One region of the Streptomyces sp. GB4-14 genome, then DNA from elsewhere that is predicted to be linked to it. Evidence: riboswitches for the same ligand, from Rfam matches in the RefSeq annotation. Region 1 holds a riboswitch; each other region holds the start of a gene.
The links. Region 1 has a riboswitch for cyclic di-AMP ahead of ELQ39_RS07420 (M23 family metallopeptidase). Riboswitches for the same ligand answer to the same signal wherever they lie in the genome.
Positions count from the first base shown of each region.

Region 2: another riboswitch for cyclic di-AMP. It lies ahead of ELQ39_RS19055 (transglycosylase family protein); the one in region 1 lies ahead of ELQ39_RS07420 (M23 family metallopeptidase).
Region 3: another riboswitch for cyclic di-AMP. It lies ahead of ELQ39_RS12810 (transglycosylase SLT domain-containing protein); the one in region 1 lies ahead of ELQ39_RS07420 (M23 family metallopeptidase).

Region 1 is NZ_RZHO01000002.1:1,383,548-1,390,964, forward strand. Features, by position in the region: gene ELQ39_RS07395 (alkaline phosphatase family protein) at 1-363, opposite strand, end outside; gene ELQ39_RS07400 (DUF5998 family protein) at 363-947, opposite strand; gene ELQ39_RS07405 (bifunctional acetate--CoA ligase family protein/GNAT family N-acetyltransferase) at 999-3,878, opposite strand; gene ELQ39_RS07410 (HPr family phosphocarrier protein) at 4,056-4,337, shown strand; gene ELQ39_RS07415 (GntR family transcriptional regulator) at 4,474-5,178, opposite strand; gene ELQ39_RS07420 (M23 family metallopeptidase) at 5,379-6,152, opposite strand; cyclic di-AMP (ydaO/yuaA leader) riboswitch at 6,165-6,330, opposite strand; gene ELQ39_RS07425 (M16 family metallopeptidase) at 6,532-7,417, opposite strand, start outside.
Region 2 is NZ_RZHO01000002.1:3,853,540-3,860,956, reverse strand. Features, by position in the region: gene ELQ39_RS19075 (Ppx/GppA phosphatase family protein) at 1-615, opposite strand, end outside; gene ELQ39_RS19070 (DUF501 domain-containing protein) at 612-1,145, opposite strand; gene ELQ39_RS19065 (FtsB family cell division protein) at 1,174-1,650, opposite strand; gene eno (phosphopyruvate hydratase) at 1,767-3,056, opposite strand; gene ELQ39_RS19055 (transglycosylase family protein) at 3,325-4,032, opposite strand; cyclic di-AMP (ydaO/yuaA leader) riboswitch at 4,037-4,205, opposite strand; gene ELQ39_RS19050 (transglycosylase family protein) at 4,425-5,372, opposite strand; gene ELQ39_RS19045 (cytochrome P450 family protein) at 5,565-6,863, opposite strand; gene ELQ39_RS19040 (nucleoside triphosphate pyrophosphohydrolase) at 7,168-7,417, opposite strand, start outside.
Region 3 is NZ_RZHO01000002.1:2,565,243-2,572,659, reverse strand. Features, by position in the region: gene ELQ39_RS12825 (M56 family metallopeptidase) at 1-348, opposite strand, end outside; gene fahA (fumarylacetoacetase) at 506-1,720, opposite strand; gene ELQ39_RS12815 (HAD family hydrolase) at 1,985-2,857, shown strand; gene ELQ39_RS12810 (transglycosylase SLT domain-containing protein) at 2,821-3,297, opposite strand; cyclic di-AMP (ydaO/yuaA leader) riboswitch at 3,301-3,430, opposite strand; gene ELQ39_RS12805 (polyprenyl synthetase family protein) at 3,999-5,009, shown strand; gene ELQ39_RS12800 (LolA family protein) at 5,266-6,495, shown strand; gene ELQ39_RS12795 (ABC transporter ATP-binding protein) at 6,533-7,417, shown strand, end outside.

The DNA.
Region 1 (7,417 bases):
GGCGAGGGAGGTTGCGGTGGTCGCCGGGTAGCCGGCGGTGATCGGGCGTCCGGTGCCGCCGCGCGAGGCGGGCAGCAGGGACGACATGAACGGCGCCTCCTCCGGGTGGGCCTTGAGCTGCTCCCAGCCCAGTCCGTCGATGAGGAAGACGCAGTTGCGGTCGGCGGGGGTCAGTTCGCCGATGCCCGCGGTCATGCCGGGGACGCCGAGGCCGGCGGCGAGGGTGGGCAGCAGGTCGGCCAGGGAGCCGGTGCCGTAGGCCGGGACGGGCGCGGAGCCGACGGCCAGGGGCTCCGGGTGGGTGTCCCACATGCCGGACGTCAGGTGTCCGCGGTCGTGGGCGGCGGGCGGGGGGTGAGCCATCAGTGCAGGTCCGCGGTCGCCTCGGACAGGGCCTGGGCGAAGGCGAGGGCCTGACGCACGGTCTCCGGGCCGTCGCCGGCCTCGCTGACGCGCAGGCTCAGGTCGTCGGCCGTCGAGCTGCCCGTGTAGCCGTGGTCGGCGTCGCAGTCGGGGTCGCCGCAGGCGGCCGGCTCCAGGTCGATGCGGGAGACCGCGCCCCAGCCGATGGTGAGCACGATCTCGCGGGGCAGCGTGCCCGGTGTGTACGACTCGGGGTTGGCGACCACGCGGCTGACCACGATCGACGAGATCCGGCCGAGCTTGACCGACTCGGTGGACGTGGTGGCGTAGGGGGTCGGGGACGTGCTGTCCGCGGCCTGCTCGTCGGTGTGGCTGACGATGAAGCGGTTGGCGGTGAGGACGAGCACGGTCACGTGCCGCCGCACCTCGTTCTGGTCGAACGTCGTCTCCTGGTGGACCAGGTACGACCGCACGGGCTCGCCGCCCACGGCGGCCTCCACCGCCTCGGCCACGAGGGCCGGGTAGTAGCCGCTGCGCTCGATCGCCGTCCGCAGCCCCTGGGACGTCGTACTGGTCTTGGCCATGTGGCCCATCCTACGGGTGGCCACCGACTGCGAGGCACCGCTCGCCCCGGGTCAGTAGGCGGGGAGGGTCCGGGGCCCGTGGTCGTCCCGGGCGGGCGGCGGCGCCAGGCGTACGGAGGCGCCCAGGACGCTGACGCCGTGCGGGGCGACGACGACCGGCTCCAGGGTGACCGCGACCACCTCCGGGTGGTCGTGGACGAGGCGCGACACGCGCAGCATCAGCTCCTCCAGGGCGGGGGTGTCGACGGGCGCCGAGCCGCGCCAGCCGAACAGCAGCGGGGCCGTGCGGATGGAGCGGACCAGCGAGGTGGCGTCCCGGTCGGTCACCGGGATCAGGCGGTGCGCCATGTCGCCGAGCAGCTGGGAGGCGGCCCCGGCGAGCCCGAAGGACAGCACGGCGCCGGCCGCGGGGTCGATGACCGCGCGGACCACCGTGTCCACCCCGCGCGGGGCCATCCGCTGCACCACCGGGCGCAGCTCCTGCGGGCTGCCGAACAGCTCGGTGAGTTCGGTGTACGCCCGGCGCAGCTGCTCCTCGTCGGCGAGGTCGAGGCGGACGCCGCCCAGGTCGGCGCGGTGCCTGAGGTGCGGGGCGGTCGCCTTGAGGGCGACCGGGTAGCCGAGCGTGCGGGCGGCCTCGGCGGCGGCGTCCGGGGTGGGCGCGGGCAGCGCGCGGTGCACGTGGACGCCGTAGGCGGCGAGCAGTTCGCAGGTGGCCTCGGTGGTGAGGGTGAGGCCCTGGCCGCGGGCGAGCAGCCGGTCGATGAGGGCGGCGGCGCCCCGCTCGTCGATGTCCTCGTACTCGGGCACCTTGCCGGGGTCGACGGCGTCCCGCCGCCACTGCCCGTACGCCACGGCCTGCGCGAGCGCCCGCACGGCACGCTCGGCGGCGGGGTAGGCGGGGATGGGGTGGGCGCCCTCGGGGGGTGGCACGGGAGCGGGCGCGCCCCTGCCGTCCGCCTCGGCGCTCTCGTCCGCCCCTGTCCGGGGTTCCGCGCGCTCCCCCGTCGGTGTGCCGCCGGCCGTGGGGACGGGGCCGGAGGCGGCGCCCGGCTGGGGCGCCGTGCTCGTCGCGGCGGACAGGGCCTCCGCGAGGCCGCCCAGCTCGACGTGGACCACGAGGACCGGCTTGGTGGGCTGCTCGGCGGCGGCCGAGCGCAGCGCCTCCGCGAGGGCGGCGTCGCCGACCGAGCCCTCCCCCACCGAGGGGATGGCGGTGACGACGACGGCGTCGGAGGAGTCGTCGGCCAGGGCGCGGGACAGCGCCGCGTGGAAGTCCGCCGCGGAGGCGGCGGTGGTGAGGTCCTGCGGCGGGTGCGGGCGCAGCCCCTCGGCGAGGCAGGCGTCGTAGGTGAGCAGGCCCAGGGACTCGGAGTTGCCGAGGATCGCCACCCGGGGTCCGGCGGGCAGCGGCTGGCGGGCGAGCAGCAGGCCGGCGTCGACCAGTTCGGTGATGGTGTCGACGCGGATCACCCCGGCCTGGCGCAGCAGGGCGGAGACCGTGGCGTGCGGCAGCTGGGTCGCGCGGACGGCGTGCCCGCGCGGGCCCGCCCCGTGGCGCGCGCCCTGCACCACGACCAGCGGCTTGGCGGCGGCGGTGCGGCGGGCGAGGCGGGTGAACTTGCGGGGGTTGCCGATGGACTCCAGGTACATCAGGGCGACATCGGTGTCGGCGTCCTCGTACCAGTACTGCAGGACGTCGTTGCCGGAGACGTCGGCGCGGTTGCCGGAGGAGACGAACGTGGACAGGCCGGTGACACCGGTGACGCCGCCGCCGCGCCGGTGCAGCCGGGACAGCAGCGCGACGCCGATGGCGCCGGACTGGGCGAACAGGCCGATGCGGCCGGCGCGGGGCATGTCGGGGGCGAGCGAGGCGTTGAGCCGTACCTCGGGCGAGGTGTTGATGACGCCGAAGGAGTTCGGTCCGATGATCCGCATGCCGTGTCTGCGGGCCTGCCGGACCAGGGCGCGCTGGCGCTCCTTGCCCCCGGGGCCGGACTCGGCGTAGCCGGCGGAGACCACGACGAGGCCCTGGACGTCGTGCTCGCCGCACTCGGCGACCACCTCGGGGACCCGTTCGGCGGGCACCGCGACGACCGCGAGGTCCACGGGCCCGTCGATGTCACGCACGGAGCGGAAGGCGGGGACGCCGTCGAGTTCCTTCTGTCCCTCCGGCAGCGCCCCGTTGACGGCGTAGAGGCGGCCGGTGAAGCCGCCGTCGCGGATGTTGCCCAGGATGCTGCGTCCGACGCCGCCGGGGGCGCGGCCGGTGCCGATGACGGCGACCGCGCCGGGCGCGAGGAGCCGCTGCACCGAGCGGGCCTCCGCGCGCTGCTCTCGCGCGTACTGCACGGCCAGGGAGCGGTCGGTGGGTTCCAGGTCGAACTCCAGGCGCACCACGCCGTCCTCGAAGCTGCGCTTCTGGGTGTACCCGGCGTCGGTGAACACCTTGATCATCTTGGTGTTGGCGGGCAGCACCTCGGCGGCGAACCGGCGGATGCCGCGCTCCCGGGCGACTGCGGCGATGTGCTCCAGGAGGGCCGAGGCGACGCCCCGGCCCTGGTGGGCGTCCTGCACCAGGAAGGCGACCTCGGCCTCGTCGGCCTCCGCCCCGGTCGCGGGCCGGCCGCCGGCGCCGATGCGGTCGTAGCGCACGGTGCCGATGAAGTCGTCGCCGACGGTCGCCGCGAGCCCGACCCGGTCCACGAAGTCGTGGTGGGTGAAGCGGTGGACGTCCTTGGCGGACAGCCGGGGGTAGGGCGCGAAGAAGCGGTAGTACTTCGACTCGTCGGACACCTGCTCGTAGAAGCTGACCAGGCGCTCGGCGTCGTCGGCGGTGATGGGGCGGATGCGTGCGGTGCCGCCGTCGCGCAGCACCACGTCGGCCTCCCAGTGGGCGGGGTACTCGTGGCGGTCCGACGAGGTCTGCATGGGCCCCAGAGTACGGCTCGCGTCCGACGGCGGCGCGAGGCAGTCTGTGGTGGACGACCGCCGGGCCGAGGCCGCGGCCCGGCGGCCTCGGGGGGCCGTCCCTGACGCCGCTCCGGGCACGCGTCACGATATGGAAGACTGGTCTAGACAACCCTGAACAGTGAAGGGCAGCAACACATGGCTGAGCGCCGCGTCAACGTCGGCTGGGCCGAGGGTCTCCACGCCCGCCCCGCCTCCATCTTCGTCCGAGCCGCCACGGCCGCAGGCGTCCCGGTGACGATCGCCAAGGCCGGGGGCACCCCCGTCAACGCGGCCTCGATGCTGGCCGTCCTGGGCCTGGGCGCCCAGGGCGGCGAGGAGATCGTCCTCGCCTCCGACGCCGAGGGCGCGGACGCCGCCCTGGACCGTCTGGCGAAGCTGGTCGCCGAGGGCCTCGAGGAACTCCCCGAGACCGTCTGAACCGGAATTCCGCACGCGACGGCCGTGCGACACGGAAAGGCCCGCCCCGATCACCGGGCGGGCCTTTCTCTTCCCCATTTCAGGGCAGCAGAAAAACCCCCCGCGATTTCCGCACTCTTTGTATACGGGAACCGTGTTAATGGCGCAGGCCCGTCATGTTTACGGGATGTTGCGAGTTCCTCACACGGTCCGTGCGGACGGCTCGGTCGGCGCCGGAGCCGAACCGCAGCCGGTGCCCGGCGTCCGCCTGCTCGGTGTGCAGCGCCGTCAGGGTCCGCGCCCGCTCGCCGTCGCCGCGCGCCACGGCGTCCACGATCGCGCCGTGCTCCGCCCAGTACGCGACCGGGTCGGAAGGTCCGTCGACCGCGTACATCCAGGCGATCTTGTGCCTGAGCTGGGTCAGCATCGACGTCAGCGCCGGGCTGCCGGAGGCCTGGGCGAGCGTCTCGTGGAACCAGCCGCCCAGCGAGCGGAGGTCGTCGCTGCTGCCCTGACGTGCGCGTTCCTGCCCCAGCCTGACCAGGCCGCGCAGCACTTTCAGATGGGCGTCGGTGCGCCGCTGCGCGGCCCGGGAGGCGCCCAGGGGCTCCAGGAGCCGGCGCATCTCCAGCAGGTCGGCGGCCTCCTGCTCGGTGGGCTCCGCCACGCACGCGCCCGCGTGCCGACGGGTCACCACGAACCCCTCGGCCTCCAGGGTGCGCAGCGCCTCGCGGACGGGGACGCGGGAGACCCCGTAGCGGCGGGCGAGCAGTTCCTCGGTGAGCCGGCTCCCGCGCTCGTAGACACCGGCGACGATGTCGTCCCGGATCGCCGTGCACACCGAGTGCGCGGGAATACGCATGACCGACCTCCGGCTTAATCCCCGTGAAACGTCGACGATTGACGTCCGTTCGTGACTCTATTGCAATCGACGACAATTTCCGACGGCGGACCGGAATCCATACATAATTTTTGGACAGGGGGCGCCCGCACCGACGGGTTCGGAAACGGCGAAAGCCCCGGCTCGCGGAGAGCCGGGGCCCGAAGGCGGGAGGGTGCGCCTCAGATGTTCACGCCGTGCGACCGGAGGTAGGCGACCGGGTCGAGGTCGGAGCCGTACTCGGCGGACATGCGCGCCTCGAAGTGCAGGTGGGCGCCGGTGACGTTGCCGGTGGCGCCGGACAGGCCGATCTGCTCCCCGGCCGCGACCTCCTGGCCCACCGACACCGCGATCGACGACAGGTGCGCGTACTGGGTGTACGTGCCGTCGTGCATCTTGATGACGACCTGATTGCCGTACGCGCCGCCCCAGCCGGCCTCGACGACCGTGCCGACGCCGACGGAGTGGACGGGCGTGCCGCTCGCTGCGTGGAAGTCGATCCCGGTGTGGCTGCCGGACGACCAGATGGCGCCGCCGCTCTGGTACGCGGTCGACACGTACGAGCCGGGGATCGGGGAGACGAAGGTGTTGAGGCGCTTGCGCTCCGCCTCACGCGCGGCGCGCTCCTTCTCGGCACGGGCCTTCTCGGCCTCCTCGGCCGCGCGCTCACGGGCCGCCTCCTCGGCGGCCTTGCGCGCGGCCTCCTGAGCCGCCACGCGGGCGGCCTCGTGCTGGGCGGCGGCCTGGGCGTCGATGCGGTCGGCGACCACGTCGCCCAGGGTGACGACGGGAGTCAGGCCGGTCTGGGCCGAGGCCGGTTCGGCGGCGAGCGCGGGGGCCGCGAGGGTGCCGACGACGCCGGTGCCCGCGAGGGCCGCGACGCCCGCGGCGCGGGCGGTGCCGCGCTGGACGCGGCTGGGACGACGGTGCTTCCCGGTGGCGCGGGTGAACGCCATGTACAAGCTGGTCCTTTCCTTCCCTCTCGCCTACCGGGTTAGCTGACGGGTTCGGAGCAGGAAGGTCTCCTACGGACCCCCTCGCGACACGCGCGGGCGTCCGATTCACCCCAGGGACTTCATGTGGGTCCCCGGCTCCCCTGGCTCGCGCCGTACGGGGACTCGGCGATGACTGTCCGGTGCCGCGGATGCGGCGCACTGCCCGACGAACAGCCCGCATGAAACTAAGCGGGACGCCTCGCAATCCCCAAACGGTTCCCGGGTTTTGTAGCGCATCCCACACGGCAGACAGGCAACCTCCGCCCCAATTCGGGCATAAGGGAGCCCCGGTGACGTACCCGTCACCGGGGCTCCCGCGCGCGTGCGTCCCGCCGCGGCCCTACTCGGCCGTCACGACGGTGACTTCGCCGATGCCGAGCGCCTCCACGGGCGCCTTGATCTGCGCCGCGTCGCCGACGAGCACGGTCACCAGACGGTCCACCGGGAAGGCGTTCACCACCGCCGCCGTGGCCTCCACGGTGCCGGTCGCCGCCAACTGCCGGTACAGGTCGGCCTGGTAGTGGTCCGGCAGGTGCTGCTCGACCTGGTCGGCCAGCGTGCTCGCGACGGCCGCGGCGGTCTCGTACTTGAGCGGCGCCACGCCCACCAGGTTCTGCACGGCGACGTCCCGCTCCTCGTCGGTGAGGCCCTCGGCGGCCAGCGTGCGCAGCACGGTCCACAGGTCGTCCAGCGCCGGGCCGGTGTTGGGGGTGTCGACCGAGCCGCTGATGGCCAGCATAGACGCGCCCGTGCCGTCAGGGGCCGAGCGGAGCACCTGGCCGAACGCCCGTACGCCGTAGGTGTATCCCTTCTCCTCGCGCAGGACGCGGTCCAGACGGGAGGTCAGGGTGCCGCCGAGGCAGTACGTGCCGAGCACCTGCGCGGGCCACACCCGGTCGTGCCGGTCCGGGCCGGTACGGCCGATCAGCAGCTGCGTCTGCACGGCGCCGGGCCGGTCCACGACGACCACGCGCCCGGTGTCGTCCGCGACCACCGGCGGTACGGGCCGCGGCTGCGCCTGGGAGCCCGTCCAGGCGCCCAGGGTGTCGGCGAGCAGCGCGTCCAGGTCGACGCCGGTGAGGTCGCCGACCACCACGGCGGTCGCCGTGGCCGGGCGGACGTGCTTCTCGTAGAAGCCGCGCACCGCCGCGGAGTCGATGCGCGCGACGGTCTCCTCGGTGCCCTGGCGCGGGCGGGACATGCGCGCGCTCGCCGGGAACAGCTCC
Region 2 (7,417 bases), 2.5 Mb from region 1:
CTCCTCCGCCCGGTCTAGGGCGGCCTCGATGTCGGCGCGCATCGCGGCGATCTGCTCCTCGGTGGGCGGGTCCGTCACGGCCCCGTCCCGCACCAGGTGACGCTCGGTCATCCGGACGCAGCCGACGTCCACGGAGCGGGCGGCGCGCACCTGGTCGTCGCCGACGACGAACTCGGTGGAGCCGCCGCCGATGTCCACCACGAGGAACGGCCGGCGCAGGTCGTCCCGCCCGGTCAGCTCCTTGGTGGCGCCGGTGAAGGAGAACTCCGCCTCCTGGTCGCCGGTGATCACCTCGGGCTCCACGCCCAGGATGTCCACCACCCCGCGCACGAAGTCGTCGCGGTTCTCGGCGTCGCGGGAGGCCGAGGTGGCGACGAAGCGCAGGTGCTCCGAGGCGCCGTGCTTCTCGATGATCTCCGCGTACTCGCGGCAGGCGGCGAAGGTGCGCTCCAGCGCCTCCGGGGCCAGTCGGCCGGTGCGGTCGACGCCCTGGCCGAGCCGCACGATGGTCATCCGCCGGTCCAGGTCGGTGAGTTCGCCGGTCGCCGGGTCGGCGTCGGCGACCAGCAGGCGGATGGAGTTCGTACCGCAGTCGATCGCGGCGACCCGGGTCACTGGGCGCCTCCCTCGGCCGCGGGCGTCACGCAGGGGCCCTTGGCCCACCACTCCGGCAGCATCGCCAGCGCCTCGTCGCCGAGCGGGTTGACGCCCGGCCCGGCGGCCAGCGAGTGCGCGACGAGGACGTGCAGGCACTTCACCCGGTCCGGCATGCCGCCGGCGCTGGGGAAGTTCTTCAGCTCCTCGATCTCGTCGCGGCGCCGGATGTAGTCCTCGTGCGCGGCGCGGTAGGCCGCCGCCAGCTCCGGGTCGGCGGCCAGCCGCTCGGTCATCTCCTTCATCACGCCGTTCGCCTCCAGCGTGCCGATCGCGGAGTTCGCCCGCGGGCACGTCAGGTAGTACAGCGTCGGGAAGGGCGTGCCGTCGGGCAGCCGCGGCGCGGTCTCCACGACGTCCGGCTGCCCGCAGGGACAGCGGTGCGCGATGGCGCGCAGCCCGCGCGGGGGCCGGCCGAGCTGCTGCTTGAAGGCCTCGACGTCCGCGTCGGTGGGCTCGGTACGCGGGGTCGTGGGCGGAGGGGTGTCCATACGTGTCTTTCTGCGGTGTTCCGTCGGGTCACTGGGCGGCGGCGTCGGCCTTGTCGACGCCGTCCCAGACGTTGGCGTACCAGGGACGGTCGGCGGCCCGGAGGTCGCCGCGCGTGGTGTCGGCGCCGGCCGGGTCGACGACGATGTAGCCGGTCTCCCCCGGCATGACGTAGTGCAGGCGCCTGCGGATCTCCTGCTCGGCGTAGGCGTCGTCCTGCCAGCGGGCCTTGAGGTCGCGCAGCCGTTCGACCCGGCGGCGGGTCTCGTCCTGCTCCTTCTGCAGGTCGGCGATCTCCGCGCGCTGGGAGACGTACTGCCGCATCGGGTAGGCGAGGGCCACGACCAGGGAGCAGAGGACCAGGGCGAGCAGGGCCGCGCGGCCGGTCAGCCGTGAGCGGCGGGCCTGCCGCTTGGTCTGCGAGCGGTAGACCCGGGCCGCGGTCTGCTCACCGATCAGCCGGATCCTGGTCGCGGTGGAGAAACGGTCCCGGTCCTTCACCGCCATGTTCCCGCCTCTCGTTCGGTCTCATACACGCGTACGTCCCCGCACACGGTACGGGACCGGGTACGGGGACGTACGTACGACGCTTCCTGCGGGGGCGAGGTCAGCCCCTGCTGTGCCTACTGGTTCGCAGCGCGGAACCGGGGGAAGGCGCTGCGGCCGGCGTACACCGCGGCGTCGTCGAGGATCTCCTCGATGCGCAGCAGCTGGTTGTACTTGGCGACGCGCTCGGAGCGGGCCGGGGCGCCGGTCTTGATCTGGCCGCAGTTGGTGGCGACGGCGAGGTCGGCGATGGTGACGTCCTCGGTCTCGCCGGAGCGGTGGGACATCATGCACTTGAAGCCGTTGCGCTGGGCCAGCTCGACGGCGTCCAGGGTCTCGGTGAGCGAGCCGATCTGGTTCACCTTCACCAGCAGGGCGTTGGCGGCGCCCTCCTCGATGCCGCGGGCCAGGCGCTCCGGGTTGGTGACGAACAGGTCGTCGCCGACGAGCTGGACCTTGTCGCCGAGCTTGTCGGTGATGGTCTTCCAGCCCTCCCAGTCGTCCTCGAACAGCGGGTCCTCGATGGACACGAGCGGGTACGCGTCGACGAGCTCCGCGTAGTACTCGGTCATCTCGGCCGCCGAGCGCTCCTTGCCCTCGAAGGTGTAGACGCCGTCCTTGTAGAACTCGGAGGCGGCCACGTCGAGGGCGAGGGCGATCTGCTCGCCGGGGGTGTAACCGGCTTCCTTGATGGCCTCGAGGATGAGGTCGAGGGCCTCGCGGTTGGAGCCGAGGTTCGGGGCGAAGCCGCCCTCGTCGCCCAGACCGGTGGCCAGGCCCTTGCCCTTCAGCACCTTCTTGAGGGTGTGGTAGACCTCGGCGCCCCAGCGCAGGGCCTCGGAGAAGGACTCCGCGCCGATCGGGGCGATCATGAACTCCTGGATGTCCACGTTGGAGTCGGCGTGCGAGCCGCCGTTCAGGATGTTCATCATCGGCACCGGCAGCAGGTGCGCGTTCGGGCCGCCCAGGTAGCGGAACAGCGGCAGGTCGCTGGCCTCGGAGGCGGCGTGCGCGACGGCGAGCGAGACGCCGAGGATGGCGTTGGCGCCGAGCGAGCCCTTGTTGTCGGTGGCGTCCAGGTCGAACATCGCCTGGTCGATCAGGCGCTGCTCGGTGGCGTCGTAGCCGACGAGCTCCGGGCCGATCTGCTCGATGACGGCCAGGACGGCCTTCTCGACGCCCTTGCCCAGGTAACGGCCGGCGTCGCCGTCACGGAGTTCGATGGCCTCGAAGGCGCCGGTGGAGGCGCCGGACGGGACGGCGGCACGACCCGTGCTGCCGTCGTCGAGGCCGACCTCGACCTCGACCGTGGGGTTGCCTCGGGAGTCCAGGATTTCCCGGGCTACGACGACGTCGATGGACGGCACGAGCATCTCCTTCTTGGGATGTGACGCGGGTGAGCGGGGCCGCGGGGGCCCTGCGGGTCCGAGCCTAACCGGCTCCGGGCGATCGGCCATCTCGCCGCCCGCCTCATGGACAGAACCGAGAATAGATTGTTTCCGGACGGAACAAAGCCGGTTCGGGAAACCGTGACCGGAACGCGTCCGGACATGACCCCGCCCCGGTGCGTACGGGGGAAGAAACGCACCGGGGCGGGGAGCCCGTGGGGACGGGGAGGGACCTGGCGGTCGCTGCTTACTTGAGGTGCAGCTGCTGGCCCGGGTAGATGAGATCGGCGTCGTCGACGATGTCGTCGTTCAGCTCGAACAGCTTCGCCCAGCCGCCCTTGACCTCGTGCTCCGCGGCGATGGAGCTGAGGGTGTCACCCTTGACGACCTTGTACTCGCCGTCGCCCTTCTCGACCTTCTTGCCGGTCGGGGTGGTCACGGTCTTCTTCTCGGCCTTCTGCTCGGCCGGGGCGGCCGGGGCGGCCTGGCGCTCGGCGGAGCGGGAGGCCTTCTGCTCGCTCTCACGCGACTCGGTCGAGCCGGACTCCTGCGAGGAGCCCTCGGCGGAGCCGCCGTCGTAGGAGGCGTTGGACAGGCCGGTGCCGCAGACCGGCCAGGCGCCCTTGCCCTGGCCCGCGAGGACCTTCTCGGCGATCTCGATCTGCTGGGCCTTGGAGGCCTGGTCGGCGGTGGCGGCGTACTGCGTGCCGCCGTACGCGGCCCAGGTGGAGGCGGAGAACTGCAGACCGCCGTAGTAACCGTTGCCGGTGTTGATGGACCAGTTGCCGCCGGACTCGCACTGGGCGACGGCGTCCCACTCGGACGCGGTGGCCGCGGAGGCGGTGCCGGACGCCATCAGCGGGCCGGCGACGGCGGCGCCGGCGACACCGGCGATGGCGATGGCGCGAGTGGCCTTGGACGGACGACGGTGCTTGCCCTTGCCGGAAAACAGCATGGATGGATCCCCTCACCGACGCCTACGAGGTGAGCTGTCGGGTTCGGGCCGGTTGAGTTGCCCGGCCACGTCCCTCCCGGGACGCGGCTTCACCCCGAGCCGTACCGGACGTCAACCGTCCGGTCGCGGCACTTACCTGGGTCCCCCGCTCCTGCCTACGGCGCATGACGCGACGACTGTTCCCGTGCTGCCACTGGCAGGATTCGGCGTGGCGGCAGCCGGGGCCCGCGGTGGCGAGCGGTCACGACCGTAAGCACGTGATCGACGGAATTTCAAAGATGATCAGGGCCTCTGAGACCTATCTCTCACAGTCCTTATTACGGACATTCAGCCCTTATCGCTCCGTCAACTGCCGCCGTCCGCAGGCGTCTTCGACCGCCCGTTTCCTACCGCTATTCGGCGGTCTCGGCGTCCACCAGGAGCCGCTGGCCAGGCAGGATGAGGTCCGGGTCGTCGCCGATGACCTGCTGGTTCTCCACGTAGAGCGCCGTCCATCCGCCGGTCAGGGCAAGGGAGTCGGCGATGGAGGCCAGGCTGTCGCCGTTCTGGACGGTGTAGCGGTCGTCGGCGATGCCGGCGGGCGTGTCCACGGAGGGCGAGGCGTGCCGGCCGGACGACGGGGTCCCGGCGTCGGCGGTCGCGTCCTCCTGCGCGCTGGGACCGCGGTGACGGCCCGAGCCGCTGTCCTCGGACCCGGTGACGGCCGAAGAACCGGTACTCTGCCCCGACTTGTCCGACTCGTCACCTTCGGGGGTGGCGGAGGCGGAGGCGGACGGGGAGGCGGAGGCGCCGGCGTCCGCGCCACTCTTGACCTCACCGGACGAACCGGACGTGGCCGACGGAGAGGGGGAAGCGGACGAATCACCGGATTCCGGCGAACCGGACGGTGTGCCGGTGCCGCCGGTCCCGGAGTCGTCCCGGTCCGTACCGTCCGGCACGCCCGGGTCGACGTTCGGGGACGCGGTGTCCTGGTTCAGACCCGTGAGCAGGCCGCAGGCGCGCCACTTGCCGACCCCCTGGTCGGCGAGGATCCTCTCGGCCACGGTGATCTGCTGGTTGCGGCTGGCCTCGTCGGCGCTGGGCGCGAACTCCAGGCCGCCGTAGTTCTCCCAGTCGTCCTGGGTCAACTGCAGGCCGCCGTAGTAGCCGTTGCCGGTGTTCTGGCTCCAGGAGCCGCCGCTCTCGCACTCCGCGACCCGGTCCCAGGTCTCACCGTCCGCCGCGCTGGCGGCGCCCGCCCCGAGGAGCGGGATCGCGATCGCGGAGCCGGTCACCCCGGCGGCGACGAGCAGAGCCGGAGCCTGGCGGGGGCGACGGTGTCGGCCGTTCCCGGAGAGCATGCGGAAGCCTTTCACTCGGCAGCAAGGACCGGCACGGGCGAGCAAAACCTTGCGGCGCGCCGTACTTGATGGGTGAACGTATAGGCAGTCGATCACTTGTCACAAGTTCATGCCGTGCAGATCACATGGAGATCACAGAGTTGAGCATGTCTCAGGTTTCCGCGCGTCGGCCCCCGGGCACGGACAGGAAGGTCAGGTGTGTCCTGAACTCCGCCCTGAACGCGGAGGGGAGAATTCCACCGGAAGCGTGCGGAGTCCCCGCATGATGAGGCCGCCGCGCCAGCGCAGTTCGGCCGGATCCGCGGCGAGCCGGAGGTCCGGAAGGCGCGTCAGAAGCGTGGCGAGCGCGGTCTGCCCCTCCAGGCGCGCGAGCGGGGCGCCCAGGCAGTAGTGGATGCCGTGCCCGTACCCCAGGTGCTGGTTGTCGCGGCGGCCCAGGTCCAGGGTGTCCGGGTCGGTGAACCGCTCCGGGTCCCGGTCGGCCGCGGCCAGCACGACGAGCACCGGGTCGCCGGTCTCGATCCGCTGCCCGCCGATGACGACCGGTTCCGTGGCGAACCGCCAGGTCGCCAGCTCCACCGGGCCGTCGTAGCGGAGCAGTTCCTCCACCCCGGTCGCCAGCAGCCCGCGGTCCCCCTCGGCCAGCGCCCGCTGCAGACGCTCCCGCTGCCCGGGGTGCGTGAGCAGGGCGTAGGTGCCGTTGCCGATCAGGTTGACCGTCGTCTCGAAGCCGGCGAAGAGGAGGATGAACGCCATCGCGGCGGCCTCGTTCTCCGTGAGGTGCTCGCCGTGGTCGGAGGCGCGGATCAGACCGGAGATGAGGTCCTCGCCGGGGGCGGGCTCGGCGGGCAGCGCCTGACGCTTGCGGTGGATCAGCTCGGCGAGGTAGGCGCGCATCTTCTTCACCGACCGCGCCACCCCGCCGCGCGGGCCGCCGCCGTGACGGATCATCATGCCCGCCCAGTCCCGGAAGTCGTCCTGGTCCTCGCGCGGGACGCCGAGCAGGTCGCAGATGGCGTAGATGGGGAGGGGGAAGGCGAAGTCGTGGATGAGATCGGCGGTGCCGCCGCCGTTCGTCGTGAAACGGTCGATGAGGTCGTCCGTGAGTTCCTGCACGCGGGGGGCGAACTCGGCCACGCGGCGCGGGGTGAACGCCTTGCTGACCAGGCGGCGGAGGCGGGTGTGGTCCGGGGGGTCGATGTTCAGCAGGTGCGTCATGAGGTCGGCCTGCCGCTCGCCCGGGATGCCGGTCTTGCCCTTCGCGTGCGCGGGCTCGTCGTGGTGCGCGGGGTTCTTCGACAGACGGTTGTCGGCGAGGGTCTGACGGGCGTCGGCGTAACGGGTGACCAGCCAGGCGTCGACGCCGCTGGGCAGCTTCGTCTTGTGCACGGGGGCGTGCTCGCGGAGCCAGGCGTAGGCGGGGTAGGGGTTGGCCGCGAACTCCCATGTGAACAGGTCGGGGGCCGGGGAGGGGGGTGACTGGTCACGCATGGGGTGACCCTAACGGGCCGGGGATTCGGGGCCGCGGGCCCGTGCGGGTGGGTGGGGGCTGGGCGCGCAGTTCCCCGCGCCCCTGGAAGGGGGTGGCTCGCACCGCGAGTATGTGCGGGTCCGCGGGACTTGCTCGCGCCGTTCCCCGCGCCCCTTCAGGCCCTGACGGGCCTGGCATCGGGCCGGCGGGCCCGTGCGGGTGAGTGAGGGCTGGGCGCGCAGTTCCCCGCGCCCCTTCAGGCCCTGAGGGGCGCGGGGAACTGCGCGAACGGGGGTTCGGGGGCGGGGCCCCCGTGGTGGTGGGTCAGCCGCCCCCGGTCTTTTCCGTCGCGCGGATCGCGTCCCGGTACACCCGGGCGGCAGCCCGAAGAGCCGCTTCCGCGTCCACCCCCTCCGCCTCCGCCCGCGCGGCCAGCGCCAGCAGCTCGTAGCCGATCCCCTCCCCGGAGGGGAGAGGAACGGACAGGCCCGCCGAGCGGGCCCGCGACGCCAGCTTGGTGGCGAGCGCCAGCGCCGGCTGCCCCACCGGCACCCCGTCCGTGACGGACTCCCTC
Region 3 (7,417 bases), 1.2 Mb from region 1:
GGCCTCGACCAGTTCACGGGCGAGCATCGCCGTGGTCCAGGCGGCGCCGCAGGCCAGCAGCACGGTGAGGACGGTCGTCCACGGCGAGGCGTGCGACAGGTCGTAGGCGGCGGTCACGGCGGGCGGCGCCGGGGCGAACAACTGCGCGCGCACGGTGCCGAAGACGGCGGCGGCGCCCAGCGCCAGGGCGGTCAGACAGCACAGCAGCACGGTGGCGACCAGGCACTGCCACACCCACAGGGCGACGACCGGCTCCCGTTCCGGCCACTTCGCCCGGGTCAGCAGGCGGGGGACGGGCACGGCGGCGGTCACGGCGACCACGCTCAGCAGGAGCAGGCAGTACGTCATGCCACGGGCTCCGGATCCTGTCGGAAGAAGCGGCTCGGGGGCGTGCGGTGGTGCGATGCGCGCGGCACGGAGAACGAACGCACCGCCCGACGCCAAGTATGACGGCGAAGGGCGGTGCGAGTCAGCGTGGTTGTGCGCCTCGGTAGGGCCGGAGGGGTCAGGACGCGGGGACCACCCGTCCCGTCACCTCGCCGAGCCCCACCCGTACCCCGTCCGGTCCCGGCGCCCAGGCGGAGAGTGTCACCACGTCGCCGTCCTCGAGGAACGTCCGCTTGCCGTCGGGGAGTTCGAGCGGGTCGCGGCCGTTCCAGGTCAGCTCCAGCAGGGAACCGCGCTCCCGCTCGGCGGGGCCGCTGACCGTGCCGGAGCCGTAGAGGTCGCCGGTGCGCAGGGAGGCGCCGTTCACCGTCATGTGGGCGAGCTGCTGGGCGGCCGTCCAGTACATGGTGGAGAAGGGGCACTCGGAGACGGTGTGACCGTTGATCGTCACGGTGATGCGCAGGTCGTAGCCGCCGGGCTCCTCGCCGGAGTCGTCGAGGTACGGCAGCAGGCCGTGGGTGCGCGCGGGCGGGGCGACGCGGGCCTCGTCCAGGGCGTCCAGCGGGGTGATCCACGCCGACACCGAGGTGGCGAAGGACTTGCCGAGGAACGGGCCGAGGGGCACGTACTCCCAGGCCTGGATGTCGCGGGCGGACCAGTCGTTGAGCAGGCACAGGCCGAAGACGTGGTCGCGGTAGGCGTTCAGCGGCACGGGCCGGCCCTGCTCGGAGGGGACGCCGACGACGAAGCCGACCTCGGCCTCGATGTCCAGCCGCACCGACGGGCCGAAGACCGGGGCGGGGTCGGCGGGCGCCTTGCGCTGCCCGGAGGGGCGCACCACGTCGGTGCCGGACACCACGACGGTGCCGGAGCGGCCGTGGTAACCGATCGGCAGGTGCTTCCAGTTGGGGGTCAGGGAGTCGGCGGCGTCGGGGCGGAACATCTGCCCGACGTTCCGCGCGTGGTGCTCCGAGGCGTAGAAGTCGACGTAGTCCGCGACCTCGAACGGCAGATGGAGGGTCACCTCGGACAGCGGGTGGAAGAAGGGCTCGACGGTCTCCCGGTGCGCCGGGACGGTCACCCACGCGGTGAGCGCGCGGCGCACGTCCGACCAGGCCGTACGGCCCGCCGCCAGCAGCGGGTTGAGGGTGGGGCGCGCGAGCAGGGAGGCGTAGGGGGAGCCCAGGGCGTGTGCCGCCGCGCCGGCGTCGAGGACGTGGTCGCCCAGCCGGACGCCCACGGTGCGCTCCGTCGAACCGGGGAGCGAGAAGACGCCGTACGGCAGGTTGTGCGGGCCGAAGGGGTCGCCCTCGGGGACATCGAAGGGGGGCATCGGGTGCTGCCTCGCTTTCGTGTGCGCGGGTGGGCCACGTGTCCGTGGCCGTGCCACACGTTACGGGGTCGTGTCCCGGCGGGCTCCTGATATGAGGGACGACTCCCGGTGCCGGGGTCCGGCGGAGCGCACCGTGTTCCGGTCAAAAGGGAAAACAGTTCTCAACCGGTCGCGATGCGGCGGCACAAGAAGGCAAATCGCACCCAATGCGAGGGCATACGGGCGCGGTGAATCGGACGGTCCTCTTGTCCGTATTCTCTGATCATGGCCGCACCCACCGATTGTTCTCTCATCGCCACCGACCTGGACGGGACGCTGCTGCGCGGTGACGACACCCTCTCCGACCGCTCCCTCGCCGCCCTCGCCGGGGCCGAGCGGGCCGGTGCCCGGCACCTGGTGGTGACGGGCCGGCCGGCCCCCAGGGTGCGGTCGCTGCTCGACGACCTCGGCTGCACGGGGCTCGCGGTGTGCGGACAGGGCGCCCAGGTGTACGACGCCGCCGCGCGGCGGATGCTGTGGTCGGTCCGGCTGGACCGGGAACTGGCGGAGACCGCGCTCGGCAAGATCGAGGCCGAGGTGGGGGAGGTGTACGCCGCGGTCGACCAGGACGGGGTCGACGGGCTGACGCTGATCGAGCCGGGCTACCGGATGCCGCACCCGACGCTGCCGTCGGTGCGGGTGGAGCGGCGCGACGACCTGTGGGCGCGGCCGATCAGCAAGGTGCTGCTGCGCCACCCGGAGCTGACGGACGACGCGCTGGCGGTGGCGGCGCGGTCCGTGATCGGCTCGCTGGCCACGGTCACCATGTCGGGGCCTGGCACGGTGGAGCTCCAGCCGTGCGGGGTCACCAAGGCGACCGGTCTTGCGCTGGCCGCCGAGCATCTGGGGCTGCGCCCCGAGGACACGGTGGCCTTCGGGGACATGCCGAACGACGTCCCCATGTTCCGGTGGGCGGGCCACGGCGTCGCGATGGCCAACGCGCACCCCGAGCTGAAGGCGGTGGCCGACGAGGTCACCCTGTCGAACGAGGACGACGGCGTGGCCGTCGTCCTCGAGCGACTGTTCGGGCAGACGGCCGGGCTCGGCCGTCAGAGGTCGGCTCAGTACGCGCCGAAGACGTTGTCGATCGAGCCGTAGCGGTCGGCGGCGTAGTTGCAGGCCGCGGCGATGTTGGCGACCGGGTCGAACGGGTCGAAGGCGGTGCCGGGCACGTGGTACGCCTGGAAGGTCGGGTCGATGACCTGGAGCAGGCCCTTCGACGGGGTGCCCTTCGCGGCGTTGGAGTCCCACAGGTTGATGGCGGCCGGGTTGCCGGACGACTCCCGCATGATGTTGCGGTGGATGGAGTCGTAGGAGCCGGGGATGCCGTTCTGCGCCATGACGTCCAGCGCCTCGCGGATCCAGCCGTCGAGGTTGTCCGGGTACACGGTCGTGGAGGCGGCGGTCGTGGCCTGGGCCGAGGGGGCCGCGGAGGCGCTGGTGGCGCCGAACAGCGGCAGCGCGACCACGGCGACGCCGGTGCCGGCGACGGCGAGGGTGCGGACGAGACGGCGGCGCGACGAAGCGATGACGGGCATGTCTGGGTTCCTCTCCTACGCCTGCGAGGTGAGCTGTCGGGTTCGGGCGGGAGAGTGCCCGGCCGTGCCCCTGCGGGCATGGCTTCACCCCGAGCCGTCCCGGCGCGGTGTACCGGTACGGCGACTTACCTGGGTCCCCCGCTCCTGCCGTGCGTGAGTTGGTCGTCGGGTGTGATGCGGGTGGCGGCAGGACTCGGCGTCCACCCGGCAGGCCCGGAACGTATGCGAGGGCACATGTCGGGAACAAGTGCGACGATCACGCAAGGCACCGTTTGATCTTGAGATGGGCGGTTTTGCGTGCTTGATCCTTTGCGGTCGCCAAGCGTCAACTCCGTTGCGTGGAGCGGGGTGACGGGCGTGTGCGAGGGTGTCCCGAGGGCAGCCCGGCGCGTGACCCACTTCACGGGACGGCGACCGTGAGCGCATTCGCGACCAAGAGGAATTCGCCCACCAATGGCGGCAAATCGGACTCAGGGGTGGGGCAGGATGGTTCACGGGTCGCCGTGTCCGGGAAGGCGAGGTATGTCCGTTGTTATCAGCCGATCAAAAACACTCCGCTTCTGATCCCGTATCGCCCTGCTTGTGACCCCGGGCCCTGGCGGTGATCGAAACCTGACCGGATACGCTGACTCGAGTGGTGGCAGCGACCTATCGACAAACCGTGTAACCGCCAGCAGACACCAGCAGACAGGAGACCCCTCGTGACCGTCGTCGGGCCGTTCGGGCTGAGCGTGCGGGACCAGGCTCTGGAAGCCGATGTCCAGGCCGGATTGACGGCTGTCGAGGAAGGGCTGCTCGAAGCCACCAAGAGCGAGGTGCCGTTCATCACGGAGGCCGCCCAGCACCTGGTGCGGGCCGGCGGCAAGCGGTTCCGTCCGCTGCTCGTCATGCTCGCCGCCCGGTTCGGCGACCCCTACGCGCCCGGCATCGTGCCGTCGGCCGTCGTGGTGGAGCTCACCCACCTGGCCACGCTGTACCACGACGACGTGATGGACGAGGCCGAGGTGCGGCGTGGGGTCGCGAGCGCGAACGCCCGCTGGGGCAACTCGGTCGCCGTGCTCACCGGCGACTTCCTCTTCGCCCGCGCCTCCCACATCCTGGCCGACCTCGGCCCCGAGGCCGTGCGGGTGCAGGCCGAGGCGTTCGAGCGACTGGTCACCGGCCAGATCCTGGAGACCGCGGGCCCGCAGGACGGCCGCGACCCGGTCGACCACTACCTGGACGTCCTCGGCGGCAAGACCGGCTCCCTGGTCGCCGTCTCCTGCCGGTTCGGCGCGATGATGTCCGGCGCGGACGACACCGTCGTCGACGTCCTCACCCAGTACGGCGAGCGGCTCGGCGTCGCCTTCCAGCTCGCCGACGACGTCCTCGACATCGCCTCCGACTCCCACGAGTCCGGCAAGACTCCCGGCACCGACCTGCGCGAGGGCATCGCCACCCTCCCCGTGCTGCGGCTGCGCGAGCGGGCGGCACGGCTCGGCCTCGCCGAGGATCTCGCCCTGTGCGAGCTGCTCGACTCCGACCTCACCGACGACGCCCGGCACGCCGAGGCGCTGCGCCTGCTGCGCGCCCACCCCGCGCTCGGCCAGGCCCGCCGGGACACCGTGCGCTACGCCGAGGAGGCGCGCGCCGCCCTCGCCCCGCTGCCCGACGGCCCCGCCAAGTCGGCGCTCGTCGAGCTGTGCGACGCCGTGGTGCACCGGGCCGGCTGACGCTCCGGCAGCCGTCCCCGTACGCCTCCAGGACCCGGGCGACCCCTACGGGGCGGGTGAGGCGCCGTCCTCCCGTGTCATACCGCAGCAGTACGCACAGGTGAGCCCGCGGTCTGACGATTCCGTCCCGCCGTTCTGGTCAGATGGAACACGACGGACAACACCACTTCTCACCGGTTCGGGTGAGAATGGCGGCCCGGGCCGAACGGGTGCGAGAACACGGGACGGAAGCCGCCGCCGACCACGGAGGGCACACATGGCACCGAACGAGACCGACGACACGACGACCGCGGGGGAGGTCGAGGAGCCGCGCGCCGGGCGCCGCAAGGCCGCGCGGTACGTGGTCCCCGTCACCGTGATGGGCGTGGCGGCCGCGACGATCGGACTCGTCCCGGCGCTCGCCGACTCGGGTGACCCCGACCTGCCGGACGTCACCGCCGCGCAGCTCATCGAGAAGATCGCGCAGTCGGACGTGGAGCGGCTGTCCGGCACCGTGAAGATCACCACCGACCTCGGGCTGCCGGACCTCGGCGGGCTGGAGAGCGGCCTGCTGTCCGGCGCGGCGGGCGGCGAGGACGGCGAGGGCGGTTCCTCCGCCGACCCGTCCGGCCGGCTGACCGAGCTGGCGTCCGGCACGCACACCCTGCGCGTCGCCGTCGACGGCCCGGACCGGCAGAAGCTGTCCCTGCTGGAGAACGCCGCCGAGTACAGCCTCATCCACAACGGCAAGGACGTCTGGGGCTACGACAGCGCGTCCAACGAGGTCTACCACACCACCGTCGACGAGGCGGACGCCGAGGAGCGGAGCGCGCAGCAGCCTCCGGCCACTCCGAAGGACTTCGCGGAGGAGGCGCTGAAGGCGGTGGACGACACCACGTCCGTGAAGGTCGACGGCACCGCCCAGGTGGCCGGCCGCGACGCCTACCGGCTGGTGGTCGAGCCCAAGCAGTCCGGCTCCACCGTCGGCGCCGTCAGCATCGCCGTGGACAGCGAGACGGGCATGCCGCTGAAGTTCACGCTCACCCCGTCGAGCGGCGGCTCGGCCGTCGTGGACGTCGGCTTCACCAAGGTGAGCTTCGACCGTCCCGACGCCTCCACGTTCGCGTTCACCCCGCCCAAGGGCGCCAAGGTGACCGAGGACACCGAACAGGACCGCGGCCACGGTGACTTCGGCGGGAAGCCGGAGCGGGGCCCGAAGTCCGAGGAGGACCTCGCCAAGGGCTTCGACGGGCTGCGGATGCTCGGCGAGGGCTGGAACAGCATCGCCACCTTCGACACCGGCGCCGGTGCAGGCCTGCCGACGGAGGAGGCCGGCGACCTCGGCGGCTTCCTCGGCTCGCTCGGCGACCAGGTCAAGGGCGACTTCGGCAAGGGCACCGTGTTCAGCACGCGCCTGGTCAACGCCCTCATCACCGAGGACGGCAAGGTCTATGTGGGTACGGTCACCAAGGACGCGCTGGTGAAGGCGGCCGAGGCGGGGAAGTAGCTCCCCGGACCCACGGCCCAGGGGAACGGGGGAGCCGATGGACGGGACGTCCGCCACGGAGCAGACACGCGAGGGGCGGTCCACGGGTGACGCCGTCGTCGTCACCCGCGGGCTGACCAAGCGTTACCGCGGCGGACAGCTCGCCGTGGACGACCTGAACCTGACCGTCCCGGCGGGCAGCGTCTTCGGTTTCCTCGGCCCCAACGGCTCCGGCAAGACCACCACCATCCGCATGCTGATGGGCCTGATCGAGCCGACCTCCGGGACGGCGCACGTGCTGGGGCGCCCCATGCCCCGCTCCGCGCGCGCCGTCCTGCCGCACGTCGGCGCCCTCATCGAGGGCCCTGCCCTCTACGGCTTCCTCTCCGGCCGCGACAATCTCCTCCGGTACGACGCGGCCGACCCCACCGCCGACCCCCGCACCCGCACCTCCCGCGTCGCCGCCGCCCTGGACCGGGTGGGCCTCACGACCGCGTCCGGCAAGAAGGCACGGGCGTACTCCCTCGGCATGAAGCAGCGCCTCGGCCTGGCCGCCGCCCTGCTGCGGCCCCGCCGGCTGCTGGTGCTGGACGAGCCGACCAACGGCCTCGACCCGCAGGGGATGCGGGAGATCCGCGCGCTCGTCCGTGAACTCGCCACCGACGGCACGACCGTCTTCCTCTCCTCCCACCTGCTCGACGAGATCGAGCAGGTCTGCACGCACGTCGCGGTGATGGCGCGGGGCCGGCTGATCACGCAGGGGCCGGTCGCCGAGCTGGCGGCGGGCGCCCGGGGCCGGCTGCTCGTGACCACACCGGATGCGTCGGACGCGGCCCGGGTGCTGAAGGAGCAGGGCCTCGCCGACGTCGTGGCGGACGGCGGCCGGGTGAGCGCCGAGCCGCCCGCACGGGACCTCGCCGAGGTCAACGCCGCCCTGGTCGCG